DNA from 4 places in the Bacillus sp. YC2 genome. Region 1 is predicted to be linked to each of the others. Evidence: riboswitches for the same ligand, from Rfam matches in the RefSeq annotation. Region 1 holds a riboswitch; each other region holds the start of a gene.
The links. Region 1 has a riboswitch for S-adenosylmethionine ahead of KY305_RS19040 (2-hydroxyacid dehydrogenase). Riboswitches for the same ligand answer to the same signal wherever they lie in the genome.
Positions count from the first base shown of each region.

Region 2: linked by a shared signal. The riboswitch ahead of metK (methionine adenosyltransferase) and the one ahead of KY305_RS19040 (2-hydroxyacid dehydrogenase) in region 1 are both predicted to bind S-adenosylmethionine.
Region 3: linked by a shared signal. The riboswitch ahead of KY305_RS05745 (phosphoadenylyl-sulfate reductase) and the one ahead of KY305_RS19040 (2-hydroxyacid dehydrogenase) in region 1 are both predicted to bind S-adenosylmethionine.
Region 4: linked by a shared signal. The riboswitch ahead of mtnW (2,3-diketo-5-methylthiopentyl-1-phosphate enolase) and the one ahead of KY305_RS19040 (2-hydroxyacid dehydrogenase) in region 1 are both predicted to bind S-adenosylmethionine.

Region 1 covers NZ_JAHXDO010000019.1:6,474-10,952, reverse strand. The annotation lists gene KY305_RS19050 (RbtT/DalT/CsbX family MFS transporter) at 1-712, opposite strand, end outside; gene KY305_RS19045 (FGGY-family carbohydrate kinase) at 781-2,256, opposite strand; gene KY305_RS19040 (2-hydroxyacid dehydrogenase) at 2,275-3,276, opposite strand; SAM riboswitch class I at 3,398-3,489, opposite strand; gene KY305_RS19035 (molybdopterin oxidoreductase family protein) at 3,637-4,479, shown strand, end outside.
Region 2 covers NZ_JAHXDO010000005.1:20,591-25,069, reverse strand. The annotation lists gene asnB (asparagine synthase (glutamine-hydrolyzing)) at 1-657, opposite strand, end outside; gene metK (methionine adenosyltransferase) at 802-2,004, opposite strand; SAM riboswitch class I at 2,174-2,313, opposite strand; gene pckA (phosphoenolpyruvate carboxykinase (ATP)) at 2,511-4,094, shown strand; gene KY305_RS09945 (DUF2584 domain-containing protein) at 4,136-4,378, opposite strand; gene KY305_RS09940 (alpha/beta hydrolase family protein) at 4,433-4,479, opposite strand, start outside.
Region 3 covers NZ_JAHXDO010000002.1:150,543-155,021, reverse strand. The annotation lists gene KY305_RS05760 (dihydroorotate dehydrogenase) at 1-765, shown strand, start outside; gene pyrF (orotidine-5'-phosphate decarboxylase) at 734-1,453, shown strand; gene pyrE (orotate phosphoribosyltransferase) at 1,450-2,082, shown strand; SAM riboswitch class I at 2,185-2,289, shown strand; gene KY305_RS05745 (phosphoadenylyl-sulfate reductase) at 2,421-3,122, shown strand; gene KY305_RS05740 (sulfate permease) at 3,135-4,199, shown strand; gene sat (sulfate adenylyltransferase) at 4,248-4,479, shown strand, end outside.
Region 4 covers NZ_JAHXDO010000008.1:143,363-147,841, reverse strand. The annotation lists gene KY305_RS14270 (1,2-dihydroxy-3-keto-5-methylthiopentene dioxygenase) at 85-621, opposite strand; gene KY305_RS14265 (methylthioribulose 1-phosphate dehydratase) at 638-1,267, opposite strand; gene mtnX (2-hydroxy-3-keto-5-methylthiopentenyl-1-phosphate phosphatase) at 1,225-1,932, opposite strand; gene mtnW (2,3-diketo-5-methylthiopentyl-1-phosphate enolase) at 1,929-3,143, opposite strand; SAM riboswitch class I at 3,233-3,332, opposite strand; gene KY305_RS14250 (pyridoxal phosphate-dependent aminotransferase) at 3,369-4,479, opposite strand, start outside.

The sequences.
Region 1 (4,479 bases):
GAAAACCGTATGTTCCGATGCTGTTAATGATTCTAACGATGCCGCCTGAAAGTACGCGCGGATTCGACACAAGGATGGTCACTCCTTTTAACAATTCATGAACCGTTTCCTGTTTGCTTGCTTTTTTCTTCTCAAAACGATCTTTATTCACGACTAATGCAAAAAACGCGCCGAGGCATACCCAAAAAATCGAACTCCAAAGAGTATTCAAATAACCGAATGATTTGATTGCCCAGCTTGAGTACCAGGCGCCGAATACAAACATGCCGCAGCAGTAGGCAATCCAAAACCAGCCGACTGCCGTGCTGAGTCTGTTTTTCGGAGTACGGTAAATGACCCAGGTCAAAAATGAGTAGGCAAACAGCGGATACCCCAACCCTTTAATAAAGTATGTCACATACATCACCGGTAAATTGAGATGTTCAAATCCGTAGGCGATAAAAGCGGCCGTTCCGATAATGTAAAATAATAATCCCATAAACATCGTTCGTTTCGCGCCAAACGCCTCCAGGCAGACGCCTGAAAACCATGAGGCAATGGCGAGAGAAATGCCGTAAACGGTAAATATGGATGCGGACTGCTGGACCGTCAATCCGTTTTCAACTAAAAACGGACTGAGCCAGCCCTGTTCAAGGCCGTCTCCCATCATAAACAGCACGACGCCAAAAAACCCCCAGGCGAGCTGTTTCGGGATACCTATTTTATTGAGCATATCTGTTTCCTCCTATATGCGCTTACTTGGTGTAAAGAATTAACTTATTAAATACTATTAATTGTAAATTATGCCATTACCTCTGTTTTTGAAGACGGCTGAAAATGTGAAAATAAGCTTTGTGTGTGTTTCCATTCTTCATATAAGAATAGATCTGTCTGATCCGTTTCCGGTTCAATGACCTTCGTATCATTCGGCCGCTCCTCTTTCACCCCGAGAGCTCCGTTGCAAATCATTGCTGCCCCCATTGCCGAAGCCTGACTGAAGCCTTTTCTCTTATAGATCTTCTTCTGTAAGAGATTTGCGAGAAACTGTGTCAGGGCTTCACTTTGAAAACCGCCGCCGCACGCCCTTACATAATCAAGTGAGAAAGGGCTGACTTCTGTTAACATATCAAAGTTCCATTTGATTGAAAAAGCGATTTCCTGAAGCGCTGCTCTGACAAAATGCGCTCTGGTCAGCTCTTGAGAAAGCGGAGCGTCAAATACGAAGCCGCCTTTTGTCAGCGCATTTTTTTCCGTTGATAAATATGAACCCAGCGCTGAAACACAGGCATTATCATTCGAAAGGCTTGCGATTTCCCGTTCCATGACGCTGTAAGGCTCATTCGGATAAAAGATCGCTTTTAATTTCTGATAATTAAGCCCGGTAATGCCCGGATTTGTTTCAATGAGCCACTGCCCTTCTTCTGTATGGCAATTCAGCCATGCTTTCATTTCGCTGTCTGCATGAGCTTCCCCGGTTACCTTGGTAATGGGAGTCGTTGTGCCCGACACAATGATGATATCACCGGGTTGTGCATGCGCGCTTTTAATCGCAAGCTGTGTGTCTCCGCCGCCGGCTATAACTGGAACCCTTTCTGAAAGGCCGAAAACATCCGCTTTCTTAAACGTTAACATCCCGACGACTGTGCCCGACCTGACCAGCGAGGGAAGAATAGAGGAAGAAAAGCCGAAGATGCTGCACAGTTCCTCTGACCAGGCATTTTTTTTCACGTCAAACAGCAGCGTTTCTGCCGCCTGTGACGGTTCATAGCTTAAGATGCCGCTTAGCTCAAACGTCACCCAGTCACTGATGCTCGTCATTTGATGCACTTCTTTCCACAAAGCTGGCTGTCTTTCTTTTAATCCGAAAAGCTTCAGCGCGGAAAACAATGCACTCGGAAGGCGTCCGGTGCGCCGGTACACTTCTTCCTTTACATCAATCTTGTCTTCCCATTCGCGGCCCCTGTTATCGATATTCGGCAAGCCGAGAAATGCTCTTCCGTCTCTGTTGATAAGAACGATCCCCTGCCTTTGGCTGGTGGAAGTGATGCCGATCAATGTAATATCGGGGCTATTGGCGATTGCACGCTTTGCCATCCCGCTGATTTGCCGCCATAACACCTCCGGCGAGAAATAGCAGCTGTCCGGATAAAGCGTATCTGTAACATATTCAATATCTTCCCTTTCAATCGCCGTTACCTCTCCGCCGGCAGTCACAACCGCGACCCGGGCATTCCCCGTTCCGATGTCAAACACAAGATAGCCTTTTTGTTTTGCCAAAATTGCCGCCCCCTTTTCTTATCCTCCGGTTTGAAGTTCGTTTTTGTTATAAAGCGTGGGTATTGAATAGGTTTGTTCTTTTTTCCATTTGATAAGCGCGTCGTTCAGTATACGCACGTGATGATCCTCCACTTCAAAGGTCGCGCCGGCTAAGTGGGGTGTTGCAAAAACATTCGGCAAGGAGATCAGTTCATAATCAGAAGATTCAGGCGGTTCATGATAGAACACGTCAAGAATTGCTCCTCTGATTCGGCGTTCTTTAAGCACCTGCAAAAGATCTTCCCTGTCTGTCACTGCCGCTCTTGATGTATTGACAAAAATGGCGTCCTTTTTCATCAACTGAAAATATGCGGCGTCTATGAGGCCGATTGTTTCTTCTGTGCGCGGCAGGTGAACAGATACAATATCACTCTCTGAAAATACCCGTTCGATCGATGTTTTCTCATACTGACGATTTTCATGATCTACAAAAGGGTCATAGTACAAAACCTTACAGTCAAAGGCTTTCAAAAGCCCGGCGATTTTCTGGCCGACGGCTCCGAATCCGAGCAGGCCCACCGTTTTTCCGGTCAGTTCATTCCCCCTGAATTTGACGTAAGCCTGTAAATAATCCCCGTTCCACCTTTTATCCTTCAGCCATTGATTTGACGGGTATGTGTGGCGCAAAAAAGAGATAACATTTCCGATAAACATTTCAGCCACTGCCTGAGCGTTGCGGGCCGGCGTGAAAAAAACGGGGATTCCCTTTTTCGTTGCTGCAGCTGTATCAACATTAGACGGCATCCCTCTGCATACACCGATGAAGGCAAGCTCTGGTGATGCGGTAATGACACGATCCGTTACGTCATCAAGTTCGGTAATAAGCCCTGTCGCATTCGTCTCTGCCATCAGCCGGATTAATTCATCTTCCCGATAGGCTCGGCCGTGCTTTTTCCAAGAGCGGCAGACGACAGTGCCGAACACCTCTTCCAGCTCATCCACCCCTTGTTTGTGATATGGTGCGGTAATTAAAACCGTCATGGTGCAAAACATCCTTTTCACATAAATTTTTTCATAAAAAAATCTCTTTCCCAAAGAAGGAAAGAGATTCGTATACTGTCTTTATCCGCTTTATGCGCACAAACATGTATAGACCCATTCTTTCCTATCTTTCAAGCATACGCTTGCTGGAATTGGCACAATAATGTTGCCGAGGTTTCATAGGGCCAGTCCCTCCACCTCTCTTGATAGAAAATAAAATGATGAAATTGTCAGTCTGTTTAAAAGAATAAACTCATCATAGAAAAGTCTTTCGGTGATGTCAATACTTTTTTTCTAAATTGACGTTCAATTTCGAAATGTTATAATGCTTACAATATACAAAAAGAGGAGAAATGGGCTATGAATTCTTTTGCCGAACAACCAAACGGGGTCTTTAAATCGGTATGCTCGTTAGACTGTCCGGACCAATGCGGCTTGCTTGTTACAAAAAAAGACGGCAAGATCATCAAAATACAGGGCGATCCCGATCACCCGGTCACATCAGGAAATATTTGCAATAAAGTCAGAAACATGGCCGAACGCATTTATGATGACAAGCGCTTATCCACTCCGTTAAAGCGTGTCGGTGCGAAATGGGAAGCTGTGTTTGAGCCTGTTTCTTGGGACGAGGCCATCAGCACCATCAGCACACACTGGAAAGAGCTGATTGCAAAAGAAGGAGCAGAAAGCATTCTTCCATGCAGCTTTTACGGCAATATGGGAAAACTTGCGGCAGAAGGAATGGACCGCCGCTTTTTCCATCGTCTCGGCGCAAGCAATCTGGAACGGACCATTTGCAGCAAAGCCGGATCTGAAGGCTACAACTACACGATGGGAGCTGGCGCAGGAACAGACCCCGAGGAAACCATTCATGCAAAGCTGTTTATATTTTGGGGAATCAATGCCGTCAGTACGAATATGCATCAGGTGACAATTGCTCAAAAAGCCCGTAAAAATGGGGCGAAAATTGTTGTCATTGACGTTCATAAGAACCAAACGGGACGCCTTGCCGATTGGTTTATTCCTATTCGTCCCGGCACAGATGCCGCGCTCGCTCTCGGTATGATGCATGTTTTATTTAAAGAAAACATGCATGACGAAGCATTTCTTTCTGAATACACCGCAGGCAGTGAAGAATTGAAAGAACATGTCAAACAGTATGATCCGGACACAGTCGCTTTGATTACAGGCGTCAAGGCGGAC
Region 2 (4,479 bases), on a different contig from region 1:
AAACGCAATGTCGCCTTCCGGACGGATTGTAAACTGGCTGCCCGGCTCCACTTTTTTCACTTCAGCGTCAAGTGTGCCCGGTTCAGGAACAAATTGGAAAGACATATATTGCTGTAAAGAAGCTGTATCAAGGTCAATTCCGTTCTGAGCGGCCATTAAACTTTTTCTTTCTGAAGCAAAATACACCTTGTCTTGAATCGTTGTATAGTACAGCGGTTTGATTCCGAACGGGTCTCTCGCGCCGTACATGACTTGGTCAGCTTTGTTCCAAATCAGAAACGCAAACATTCCGCGAAGCTTTGAAGCCGCTTCTTCTTTATAATGGCGGTATGTCGCAAGCAGAACTTCGGTATCGGAATCTGTATTGAAAGTGTAGCCCTTTGCTTCAAGCTCTTCTCTCAATTCAATATAGTTATAAATTTCGCCGTTAAAAATGATCCAATATTTTTCATCTTCATATGATAAAGGCTGTCCGCCGTTTTCTACGTCAATAATACTGAGCCGTCTGAAGCCGAAGCCGACGTGCTCATCATGATAATACCCATCGCTGTCAGGACCGCGGTGAACGATCATTTGGTTCATTTGTTTGATTAGCTCTTCTTGATCTGCGGTTTGAGTTAATGGATGCTTATTAAAAACACCGACAAATCCACACATAATATAGCCTCCATAAGTGTAATTTTCTAATTGGACCCCCTTTTTATAGACGCTTTGCTCAATCATTTGTTTCACGTTATGTAAAAAAATAAACATGACAGCATCTACAAAAAGGGAAAGCCGCTTAAGTAAGCGGCTATATAATTATTCTCCTAGTGCTTCTTTGCGAAGCGTTTCCGCCTTGTCAGTGCGCTCCCAAGGAAGGTCCACATCATGACGTCCGAAGTGGCCGTAAGCAGCCGTTTGCTTATAGATCGGGCGGCGCAGGTCAAGCATTTTAATAATGCCGGCCGGTCTCAGATCGAAGTTGCTGCGTACGACTTCAATCAGCTTTTCTTCAGAAGCTTTTCCGGTATCAAATGTGTTGATTGAAATGGAAACAGGCTGCGCAACGCCGATTGCGTATGCAAGCTGCACTTCACATGAATCCGCAAGTCCGGCTGCAACAATGTTTTTCGCTACATATCTCGCTGCATATGCCGCAGAACGGTCTACTTTCGTCGCATCCTTACCGGAAAATGCGCCGCCGCCGTGGCGTGCATAGCCGCCGTATGTGTCAACGATGATTTTACGGCCTGTAAGCCCCGCGTCACCTTGAGGTCCGCCGATAACGAAGCGTCCTGTCGGGTTAATGAAGTATTTTGTTTCTTCATCAATCAGTTCCTCAGGCACGACCGGATTAATGACGTGCTCTTTCAGATTGCGCTGGATTTGCTCAAGCGTAATTTCAGGGTGGTGCTGAGTGGAAATAACGATCGCATCGATGCGGACCGGCTTGTTGTTTTCATCATATTCAACTGTTACTTGTGTTTTACCGTCCGGGCGAAGGTACGGAAGAATGTCTTCTTTGCGGACTTCGCTTAAACGGCGCGCCAATTTATGGGCCAGTGAGATCGGAAGCGGCATAAGCTCTTTCGTCTCATTACATGCATAACCGAACATCAAGCCTTGGTCTCCCGCTCCGATTGCTTCGATTTCAGCATCGCTCATTGTGCCTTCACGTGCTTCAAGCGCTTGGTCGACGCCCATCGCGATATCTGCTGACTGTTCGTCAATTGACGTTAAAACAGCGCAAGTTTCCGCATCAAATCCGTATTTTGCGCGTGTGTAGCCGATTTCTTTAATCGTTTCACGTACCGTTTTCGGAATGTCAACGTATGTTGATGTTGTAATCTCTCCGCTGACCAGCACTAAGCCTGTCGTTACAGATGTTTCGCAGGCTACGCGCGCGTTAGGGTCATTTTTTAAAATTTCATCTAAAATGCTGTCAGAGATTTGGTCACAGATTTTATCCGGATGCCCCTCTGTAACAGATTCAGATGTAAACAGACGACGGTTTTTACTCATGAATTTTTCCTCCTGAAAAAAGATCCATCCCAAGATCTTCTCATATGATACGGAACTCGCTCCCTCTTAATACAATGTCATACTATATCAGAGAATGTTAATTGGCATATTTTATGAAATAAAAAAACCTTTTCCACTCGAGGAAAGGGTTTGGTTTGTGTGCCTTTCACTCTTATCGCTCAAGGAAAATATTGAACCTTGCATCAGGTTAGCACCTTAGTTTCTCACAGTGTTTCCACATGCTTTTTAACAGAGAAACCGGTTGCTGGGCTTCATCGGGCCTGTCCCTCCGCCAGCTCGGGATAAGAGTATCCGCTCAATGAAATATCTTATCGTAAAAGTGTTTAAGGTGTCAATATGAATTAAAGCGATTGCGCGCCTTAATTTCAGAAAGCAATGGAAAAACACAAACAAAAAATAATAAATAGTATAGACTATTTTTATATATGTGTTATACTAATTTCACATTCAGCGAAACACAAATAAACCGGCAAAGGAAGGTTTTTATGAAATTAGTTGATTTAACCGCAGACTTACAGGCATTACTCGCAAGTCCGAATGTGCATCATAATTTATCCGCCCCAAGACTTACCGAAAAAGTGATCAGCCGAAATGAAGGAACATTAACATCAACGGGCGCCGTCCGCGCAACTACCGGTGCATACACCGGCCGTTCTCCAAAAGATAAATTTATCGTCCGGGAACAAAGCACAGAAGATCAGATTGATTGGGGGCCGGTAAACCAGCCCATTTCAGAAGAAGCGTTTGAACGGCTTTATTCAAAAGTCGTCAGCTATTTAAAACAGCGGGATGAACTGTTTGTATTTGAGGGATTCGCAGGTGCGGATGAAAAATACAGACTGCCGATTACGGTCGTAAATGAGTTTGCATGGCATAATCTATTCGCGCGCCAGCTGTTTATCAGACCTGAGACAGACGAAAGAGACTCCGGGGTTCAGCCCTTTACCATTCTTTCCGCCCCGCATTTTAAAGCGGACCCGGAAACTGACGGCACACATTCTGAAACGTTTATTATCGTTTCTTTCGAAAAACGCGTCATTTTAATCGGCGGAACGGAATACGCCGGAGAAATGAAAAAATCGATATTCTCCATTATGAACTTCCTGCTGCCCGCGCAGGATATCCTGCCGATGCACTGCTCAGCCAACGTCGGGGAAAAAGGCGATGTCGCCCTGTTTTTCGGACTTTCCGGCACCGGAAAAACGACGCTCTCAGCAGATGCAAACCGCAAATTGATCGGCGATGACGAGCACGGCTGGTCACACTCCGGCGTATTTAACATCGAGGGCGGCTGCTACGCTAAATGTATTAACTTGAGTGAAGAGAAGGAGCCGCAGATTTTCAACGCGATCCGCTTCGGTTCAGTGCTTGAAAATGTTGTGATTGACGATAATACGCATAAGGCGGATTACGATAATTCCTTCTACACGGAAAATACAAGAGCGGCGTATCCGATTGAGATGATCGGCAATATCGTGTCTCCAAGCCTCGCCGGGCACCCGTCAGCCATCGTCTTTTTAACGGCAGACGCGTTCGGTGTGCTGCCTCCGATCAGCAAACTGACGAAGGAACAGGCGATGTATCATTTCTTAAGCGGGTACACCAGTAAGCTTGCCGGAACCGAGCGCGGGGTGACATCTCCGCAAACGACTTTCTCAACATGCTTCGGTTCTCCGTTTCTTCCGCTTCCGGCCCACGTATATGCCGAAATGCTCGGGAAGAAAATCGATGAGCACGGCGTTCAGGTCTTCCTCGTCAACACAGGATGGACCGGCGGAGGATACGGTGAGGGAGAGCGCATGAAGCTGTCCTACACGAGAGCGATGGTAAAAGCGGCGATTGAAGGCAAACTGGATCAGACAGACATGGTGACGGACAGTATCTTCGGCCTGCACAGCCCTGTTCATGTCCCAGGCGTGCCCGACCATGTCCTTCAGCCTGAAAACACATGGAGCGATAAAAAAGCCTACAATGAAAAAGCGCTGTTCCTCGCTCATGAGTTCAAGGAAAATTTTAAAAAGTTCTCACATACCGACTCAATTGCCAAAACGGGCGGACCTCTCGTTTAACCAAAAAAGCCAAGGGCGCAAATGCCCTTGGCTATTGTTCATTAGTTTGTAGTGTAAAGCGAGGTAAGCCTGTATGTAATGCTTGTCCGTCCGTTCGCCCATTCGAGCTTTTGGACTTCTCCCGTACCCGATTTCTCGCCTGTTTTCGTTTTGCGCACGTCCATCGGAATATCAAGAGGATATACGCGGTAGCCCTCTTTTTCAAGGATGAAGATATTTTCCTCTATCCGTTTTTCGTTGCCTTTTGTCACAATCATTGTATTAAATTCAACAGGCATTCCCAAAATGAAAATCCCCTTTCGTTCTCTTTTTCTTTATCATACCATAAATCATTGGTCTTACTTTGATTTCATCCACTTGGTAAGCTGCCGGACAATGCGCCTGT
Region 3 (4,479 bases), on a different contig from region 1:
GTGGCGGAGACCGGCGCAGGAATGCTGAACGCCATCGGACTGCAAAACCCCGGCCTTCAGCATGTTCTTGAACATGAACTGCCTTGGCTGGAACAATTTGATACACCGATCATCGCAAATGTGGCCGGCTCTCAGGTTGAAGACTATAGGGAAGTGGCAGAGCATATCAGCAAAGCGCCGAATGTGCACGCGCTTGAGCTCAACATCTCATGCCCGAACGTCAAAACAGGCGGAATCGCTTTCGGCACAGATCCTCTGATGGCCGCAGAAGTGACAAAAGCGGTAAAAGATGTGTCTGAAGTGCCTGTGTATGTCAAGCTGTCGCCGAACGTCGCAAACATTACAGAAATTGCAAAGGCGATTGAAGCGGCCGGAGCTGACGGATTGACGATGATCAATACACTTGTCGGGATGAGGCTTGATTTGAAAACCGGCAAGCCGATTTTAGCAAATAAAACGGGCGGGCTGTCAGGTCCGGCAATAAAACCTGTCGCCATTCGGATGATTTATGAAGTCAGTCAGGCTGTAAACATTCCGATCATAGGGATGGGCGGCGTCCAGACGGCAGAAGATGCATTGGAATTTCTTCTGGCGGGGGCGAGTGCGGTTGCCGTCGGCACGGCTAACTTCGTCAACCCTTTTGCCTGCCCTGAGATCATTGAACAGCTCCCTCGTGTGCTGGGCCAATACGGCTTTCAATCGATAAGTGAATGCATCGGAAGGAGCTGGAAACATGAAAAACAACCTGCCCATCATCGCGCTTGATTTCGCATCGGCTGATGAGACGCTCGCTTTTTTAGATCTATTTCAAAAAGAGAGGCTGTTTGTCAAAGTGGGAATGGAGCTTTTTTATCAAGAAGGACCCGCCATCATACAGCAATTAAAGGAACGGAATTGTGAATTGTTTTTAGATTTAAAGCTCCACGACATTCCGACAACCGTAAATAAGGCGATGAAACGGCTTGCGAGCCTCGGAGTTGATCTTGTAAACGTGCATGCCGCAGGGGGCGCGCAAATGATGCGGGCCGCTCTCGAGGGACTGGAAGAAGGAGCCCCGGCAGGAAAAAAACGGCCGTCTTTGATTGCGGTCACACAGCTGACAAGCACCTCAGAGCAAATGGCGAAGGAAGAGCTGCTGCTTCAAAAACCGCTTTTAGAAACGGTTGTGCATTACAGCAAGATGGCGGATGAGAGCGGGCTTGACGGGGTGGTATGCTCGGTTCATGAGGCAAAAGCCATTTATGAAACGGTCCGCCCGTCATTTCTGACTGTCACGCCCGGCATTCGCATGTCACAAGATACAGCAGACGACCAGGTTCGTGTGGCGACACCCGCTTTCGCACGAGAAAACGGATCATCAGCCATTGTCGTGGGCCGGTCCATTACAAAAGCGAAAAACCCCGTCAAAGCGTATGAATCAATCAAACTGGAATGGGAGGGCGTTAGCCAATGAAACAAGCCATCGCAAAACATCTATTAAACATTAAAGCTGTATTTCTGCGCCCGAATGAGCCGTTTACTTGGGCGAGCGGCATATTATCCCCGATCTATTGCGATAACCGTCTGACACTGTCGTTTCCGGAAGTGAGAAATGATGTGGCAGACGGCCTCAGCAAGCTGTTAAAAGAGCATTTCCCGGAAGCTGAGATGGTCGCGGGAACAGCAACGGCCGGCATTCCGCACGCCGCGCTTCTGGCAGACCGTTTGGATGTGCCGATGTGCTATGTCAGAAGCAAGCCGAAAGCACACGGTAAGGGAAATCAAATCGAAGGCGCCCTCAAAAAAGGGCAAAAAACCGTCGTGATCGAAGACTTAATTTCCACGGGAGGCAGCGTGCTTGAGGCAGCGGCGGCTCTTCAAAGAGAAGGCGCGGACGTTCTCGGCGTCATCTCGATTTTCACATACGGCCTTCCGAAAGCAAGAGAAGCATTTGAGAAAGCAGGCCTGCCGTATTATTCATTAACGGACTATGACACGCTGACGGAAGTGGCGCTGGAAAACGGGACGATTCACTCAGATGACCTCGAAAAGCTGAAAGCGTGGAAAAAGAATCCCGAGTCAAAAGATTGGTTTAAAAAATAAATGAGAGAAAACAGGCCGCAGGGCCTGTTTTTATTATTCCTATCAAAAAACTCGGGTTGACTTCTGTTAGAATTGTGCTAAAATTTAGTACAAATCTAAAAAAACTTATCAAGAGCGGCTGAGGGACTGGACCGATGATGCCCGGCAACCTGCATATCATGCAAGGTGCCGCATCCAGAAAAATGCATAGCATTTTGAAGATAAGGGCTATACCGGGTCACTGTCTTTCATTCCGCTGGATTGAAAGTTTTTTATATGATGAGAATAACAGATTAAGGAAAAGACAACCGGCAGAAAGCAACAGCTGTTTGATTGTCTCCGAGAGGAGGAAAGAAAAAATGTTAACGTATGACACATGGGAAGAGCCGGCGATTACATTTCCGGAAGACGATTCTTATAAGGGTGCGCTGTCAGTCCTGAAATGGGCGTACGGACACTACGGAGATCAGCTCGTTTATGCGTGCAGCTTCGGAATTGAGGGGATCGTTCTGATCGATTTAATTTATAAAGTGAAGAAAGACGCGGAAATCGTTTTTCTTGACACGGGTCTTCATTTTAAGGAAACGTACGAGACGATTGAAAAAGTCAAAGAGCGGTATCCCGGCCTTAACATCATTTTGAAAAAACCAAACCTTTCTCTTGAAGAACAGGCTGAGGCTCACGGGGATAAACTGTGGGAAAGTGACCCTAACCAGTGCTGCTTTATCAGAAAGATTCTGCCGTTAAGAGAAGCGCTGTCGGGGCATCCTGCATGGCTTTCCGGCCTGCGCCGCGATCAAGGTCCGAGCCGGGCAAATACGAATTTCCTGAATAAAGACGATAAGTTTCAATCAATCAAAGTATGCCCGCTGATTCATTGGACATGGAAAGACATCTGGAGATATACATCCAAGCATGAACTGGATTATAACCCCCTTCATGACCAAGGCTATCCGAGCATTGGCTGTGAACCGTGCACCTCTCCTGCATTTACCGCAGAAGATTTGCGCAGCGGCAGATGGAACGGCATGGCTAAAACGGAATGCGGCTTGCATGAATAAGGGAGCTGCGCGATGGAAATAGCCGCAATTTTATTCAGCCTGTTTTTTGCCATGAATATCGGAGCAAGCGGCGCAGCGGCTTCGATGGGAGTCGCTTACGGGTCTGGCGCCGTAAAAAAGAAAACCTTCGCGCTGTTGATATGTGCAGCCGGCGTTCTGTCCGGTGCGATCATCGGCGGGGGAGAAGTGGTCAAGACGATAAGCTCCGGAATCATTCCGGAACAGACGATTACGCTCTCTATTGTCTGCATCATTATCGGAGCGGCGGCACTGTCATTATTTACGGCAAATGTGCTCGGCATTCCGTTATCGACAAGCGAAGTGACCGTCGGTGCGATTGTCGGAGTAGGCGTAGCCTACAAAGTTTTATTTTTACAGCATCTTTTTGTGATCGTTATATTTTGGGTGCTGGTTCCGTTTGTCGCCTTCTGCTTCACGTATCTCATTTCGAAGCTGTTCAGTTCTCTGAATATTCGCGTCATTTCAACCCGAAAACAGCGAATATTGGGAATTGTGCTCCTTATCGCAGGATTTTCGGAAGCTTTTTCAGCCGGAATGAACAACGTGGCAAACGCCGTAGGCCCATTAGTTGCGGCCGGAGTGCTCAACGTGTCTAACGGCACGTTGTACGGAGGCGTCTTTGTTGCCCTCGGGGCCTTGCTCTTAGGACGAAAGGTGCTTGAAACAAACGGCAAAAAAATTACGAGATTTTCAGCCGGAGAAGGCATTCTGCTTTCCGGAACCGGAGCAGGTCTTGTCATTATCAGCTCCGTATTCGGATTGCCGGTTCCTTTGGCGCAAGTGACTTCATCGTCAATTATCGGTATCGGAATGGCTAAAAACGGGCCTAACGTTTTTCATAAACGAGTCGTGAAAACGATGCTGAAAGTTTGGATCGTTTCGCCGTTTTTATCACTGTCTATTTCTTACCTGCTTGTCTCCTTATTATTAAAAGGAGATTACTATTCCATCTTTATGATGGCAAGCGTGCTTTTAGCCGCCGGCGGAGCAGTCAGCCTGATGAAAGCCATCCGCAAAGAAAAGCGCTCTGTCCATGAACAAGGCGGGGGCATTTAACTATTAATCTGAGTTTATTTATCTGTTAACTGGGAGGAACAAATTGTTATGAGTTTAGCACCGCACGGAGGAACATTAATTAATCGGGTAAACGAGCAATACGACGTTACATCTATTCAAAAGGAAATCGAATTGGACCTGATTTCGTTTGCTGATTTAGAGCTGATCGGGATTGGGGGATACAGCCCGATTGAAGGATTTTTCACAGAAAAAGATTACGTGTCAGTCGTTGAAAACATGCGTTTGGCATCCGGAACTGTCTGGTCTCTTCCGATCACGC
Region 4 (4,479 bases), on a different contig from region 1:
CGGAGGATGATGACTTTATATTAAAATACTGTCAACAAGAAAAACCCCCCATGCGTTTTTCTGCATGAGAGGCTTGTGTTTTCGTTAGTTTTGCACTCTTTCATTTTCGTAAATCGGAACCCATCCTTCTGACGTAACGAAAATCCTGACTGCGACGACTTTACGGTCTTCTTGAAGCGTAAAGTAGTGGCGGATGTTTTCCGGTACCGAAATTAAATCTCCCGGATTCAAACGGACATCAAAAAAAGTGCCGTCTTTGCCTTGAATGACGAAGATGCCGTGGCCGCTGACGATAAAGCGGACTTCATCATCGGTATGATGGTGTTCTCTTTGAAAGTTTTTCAATAATTCATCAAGGTTCGGAGTCGTATCTGATAAAGATATGACGTCTTGGGATTTATAACCGCGCCGTGCGGAAATGTCCTGAATCTCCTTGTCAAAAGCAGCAAGAATCTGCTCTTTTTCGTCTTCTGTCAAATCATATTTTTCTGAAAGCTCAGGCGGAAGTTTATCAATGTTCCACTGCTCATAAATAACCTCCTGGTCGTCTAAAAAGCGTGCTACTTCCTCTTGGTTTTCTATTAATGTATTTTTTTCATCATGAATTCTGATCGTTGCCATTTTTGATTCCTCCTCTTTATTTGACAAGCTGCGGCCGGAGTGACAGGAGCTTGATATGATAGCTGAATAAAAATTCATAGGCTTCCAGCACCCTTTTTGCCTCAAACGCATTTTTCCCCCATGCCGTAATGCCGTGGTTGCGGATCAGCACGGCGCCGGAGTCGCTCGCCGCGTGTGCTGCGAAGCTTTCAGCCAATGACGGAATATGCGCGGGATTGTCAATAATCGGAATGGCCACCGCCGCGTTTTCCTCCCATAAGCCGAGCGCTTTAATGATTTCCTGTCCCTGAAAGGTAATTTGTTTTTCATCGCCGTACAGCTCTGATATCACATTATTATTTATCGTATGAATATGCAGACAGCAGCCCGCATTTGTCTTCTGATACAAATAGGTATGCAGAAGCGTTTCCGCAGACGGCTTTAAGGAATGGCCGGTTTCAGCGGGTTTCCCGTCCTGATCGACTAAGAGAAAATCTTCGTCTGTTTCTTTCCGTTTATCCTTGCCGCTTGCCGTGACGAGAAAGGTTAACGGCTCATCAGAGACTTTAATGGAAAGATTGCCGCTTGTCGCCGGGAACCAGTCTCTTTCAGCCAGCTCACGCTTTACTTCGGCAAGTTCGCGCCAGCGCTCTTGTTTTGCAGCCATGCCTGCACCTCCCCCATATTTTCAATGCCGCTTTTCACTTCGTAAAAATCATGAAAAGGAAGATGACGCAGCCCGAGCTCCTTGCATTCATCCAGCAAGTAATCTCTTGCAAAACACATATCAGATAACTTGGCAGCCTCGACATCCGTAACGGAATCACCGATCATGATGAGAAACTCCTTTTGGTCTTCTGAAAGCTTTCGGATGACTGACGGTTTGCAGCAGCCGCATTGGTTTGTACAGCCCTCGTCACAGGCATGAGGCCATTCAATATGAATATGGGCATTTTCAAAAGACGCGTGATTGCAGAAAATACGCTCCTTTTCCACGATTCCATCCAAAAGCGGGTGCACAAAAAAGTCCATCCCGCCGCTTACGACGTAAAACGGAAGGCCGTTTGACCGGACGAACGACACAAACTCCACAAAACCGTCCCGTATGTTCGCATCCTGCAGAACAAAATCTGTCAGCTCTTCTTTTAAGCTGCTCGGCAGAAGCCCGAACATCCGGCCGACGCCCTCTTGGATGGATATGCTTTTAGACAGGACGCCATCCTTTAAAGCGAGCCATTCAGGCGGTGCAAATTCTTTCATGATGCTGATAATGTTGTCGTTCATTGTAACCGTTCCGTCGAAATCACAAATAATCAGCGGTGTTTGGGTCATACGGCTTCCGCCCTCCCCCATTTGTCTAATGCGAGCTGAAGGTCTTTGCACGCTGCGGCTTTTTCTTCTATCGGCTGCGCTTGAAGCACCGCATCGATAATAGCGCGGAACGCTTTTCCTCCGCCCTCGGCGCCTCTCGGATGCCCGTGAATCCCGCCGCCGGCGTTAATGATATGATCAATTCCGAAATCACGCATCAATAAAGGCGCCATGCCCGGATGAATGCCTGCTGACGGTACTGCAAATGAAGGCTTGAAGACATCTTCCTTCACACATTCGTCGTGAATGGCGAGCGCTGTCTTTTTCGGAAGAGCCACCGACCCGTAAGGTGACGGAAATAAACTGAAATCGGCTCCGCAGCACCGGTTCAGCTTACCAAGCAAAAGTGCATGCGATAAACCGTAGACGGGAGATGATGTGAACGCGCCGCTGACCGCCGGGTGCGCCATGATCGGAAGCGGGATGTCCGCATCTTCCGCAAGGCTTTGCATAACGTCTAAGCCATAGGCAAACACATTCAGTAAAAGGGCGTCGGCTCCAAGCTCGGCAGCGCGTCTTGCTTTGTCCCGCAGGTCAGCCGTCCGTCCCGTAAGGTTTACCGCATACAGCGTTTTATGCCCGGTCTCTTCACAGGTTTCCTTCAGGACACGCTTCCCTTCTGTAATACGGGTTTCAAACGGGGCCAAATCATTTTCAAAGAAAATTTCGTCATCTTTAATGATATCGACGCCGCCCAGCGCCTGCTGTCTGAGCTGATCTTTAATGTCAGTGAGATCCCGTCCGATTACGCCTTTAAAAATGCTCATTAAAAGCGGTCTTTCAAACTCGCCGATCATTTTGCGGATGCCGTATATGCCGAATTTCGGCCCGGGCAGGGAGCGTTTAAACGCCTCGGAAAATTCAAGATCAATCAGTTTCATTTTTCCGTCAAGCGACAGCTTCCCGAACACTGTTGTCAGCACTGCCGGAATATCGTTTGAAAAATTAACCTCAGGATAGGCAATGGTAATGACCGCCTGTTTTTCGTTTTCAGCGGTTGCTTCTTTCTTCTCAACCTTTACCACCCGGCCCTTATGCCGTCTGAGCTGATCCTGCTTCAGCTGGGGCAAATCCGTCCAGGAGCCTACCGTCAGCCCTGTCGCAATTTGTTCAGCCCGTTTCTCACTGTCTCCCGGGTCCGTCAAAAGGTATGTTGCCAATACTTCGCTCATGCGTGAACTCCTCTCTTTCTTTCGCAAAACAATAAAAAACCTCTCCTGTTTGAGCAGAAAGAGGTTTCAAGGTTTCGTGTTATGTCCGAATCTTATCTCTCAGCTCCTGCTGCAAGAATTAGCACCGTGCTTTATCAGTCGGTTGCCGGGCTTCATCGGGCTCGTCCCTCTGCCTGCTCTTGATAAGAATAATGATTTTATAAATTATTTTGAATTATCCCATTGTTATCTTGTAATGTCAATGCTTTTTCGGGCGAAAAGATTTAGTTTTCCGATCCGGTCCGCCGCCTCTTTAAGTCTTTCTTCACTTGTCAACAGACCGACTCTGATGTAGCCCTCGCCCCATTTTCCAAAGCCGTTTCCCGCTGCGACCGCGACATTGGCCTTTTCCAGAAGCAAGTCTGAAAATTCCTGTGACGTATAGCCGGCGGGCACAGGCAGCCACGCGAAAAAGGAGCCGGCCGGGGCCGTCACTTCCCAGCCGATATCGCGGCAGGCCGTGATCCACGCATTGCGCCTTGATTCATACCTGTCATTTTGCTCGGCGACACACGTCTGATCCGCTAAAAGAGCCGCTGCCGCAGCCTGCTGGACCGCAGGGAACAAACTGACAAACATGTGGTCTTGGTACAGGTTGATCGCTTCGATGACTGATCTGTTCCCAATGGCAAATCCAACCCGCCAGCCCGCCATATTGTAGGTTTTTGACAGCGTGTAAATTTCAATTCCGGTTTCTTTTGCTCCGTCTGTCTGCAGGAAACTCAGCGGTTTGTGCCCGTCAAAGCCGACGGCCCCGTAAGCGAAATCATGAACGGCGCAAATGCCGTTTTCCTTTGCGAAGCTGACCGTTTCCTCAAAAAACTCCGGTGTCGCCACAGCCCCGGTCGGATTATTCGGATAATTGAGATACAGGAGCTTCGCTTTTTTTCGCACTTCCGCAGGAATCGCGTTGTAATCCGGGAGGAAATCCCTTTCTTTCGTCAGCGGCATCATTTCCATTTTTGCTTTCGCCAGGGCAACGCCTGACCAGTAATCAGGATAACCGGGGTCCGGCACCAGAATCGTATCACCCGGGTTTAACAGGCATTGCGGAAGCTCAACAAGCCCTGCCTTGCCGCCGAACAATACGGCTACCTCAGTTTCCGGATCGACAGTGACGCCGTACTCTCTTTCGTAAAAAGCCGCTGCTGCCTTTTTAAAGCTGTAAGAGCCGCGGAATGATGAGTATTTATGATTTTCCGGCCTTTCAACAGCGCGTTTCATTTCTTCTACGATATGCTGAGGAGTAGGCTGATCAGGGTTGCCCTGCCCCAAGTTAATTACGTCTTCGCCTTCT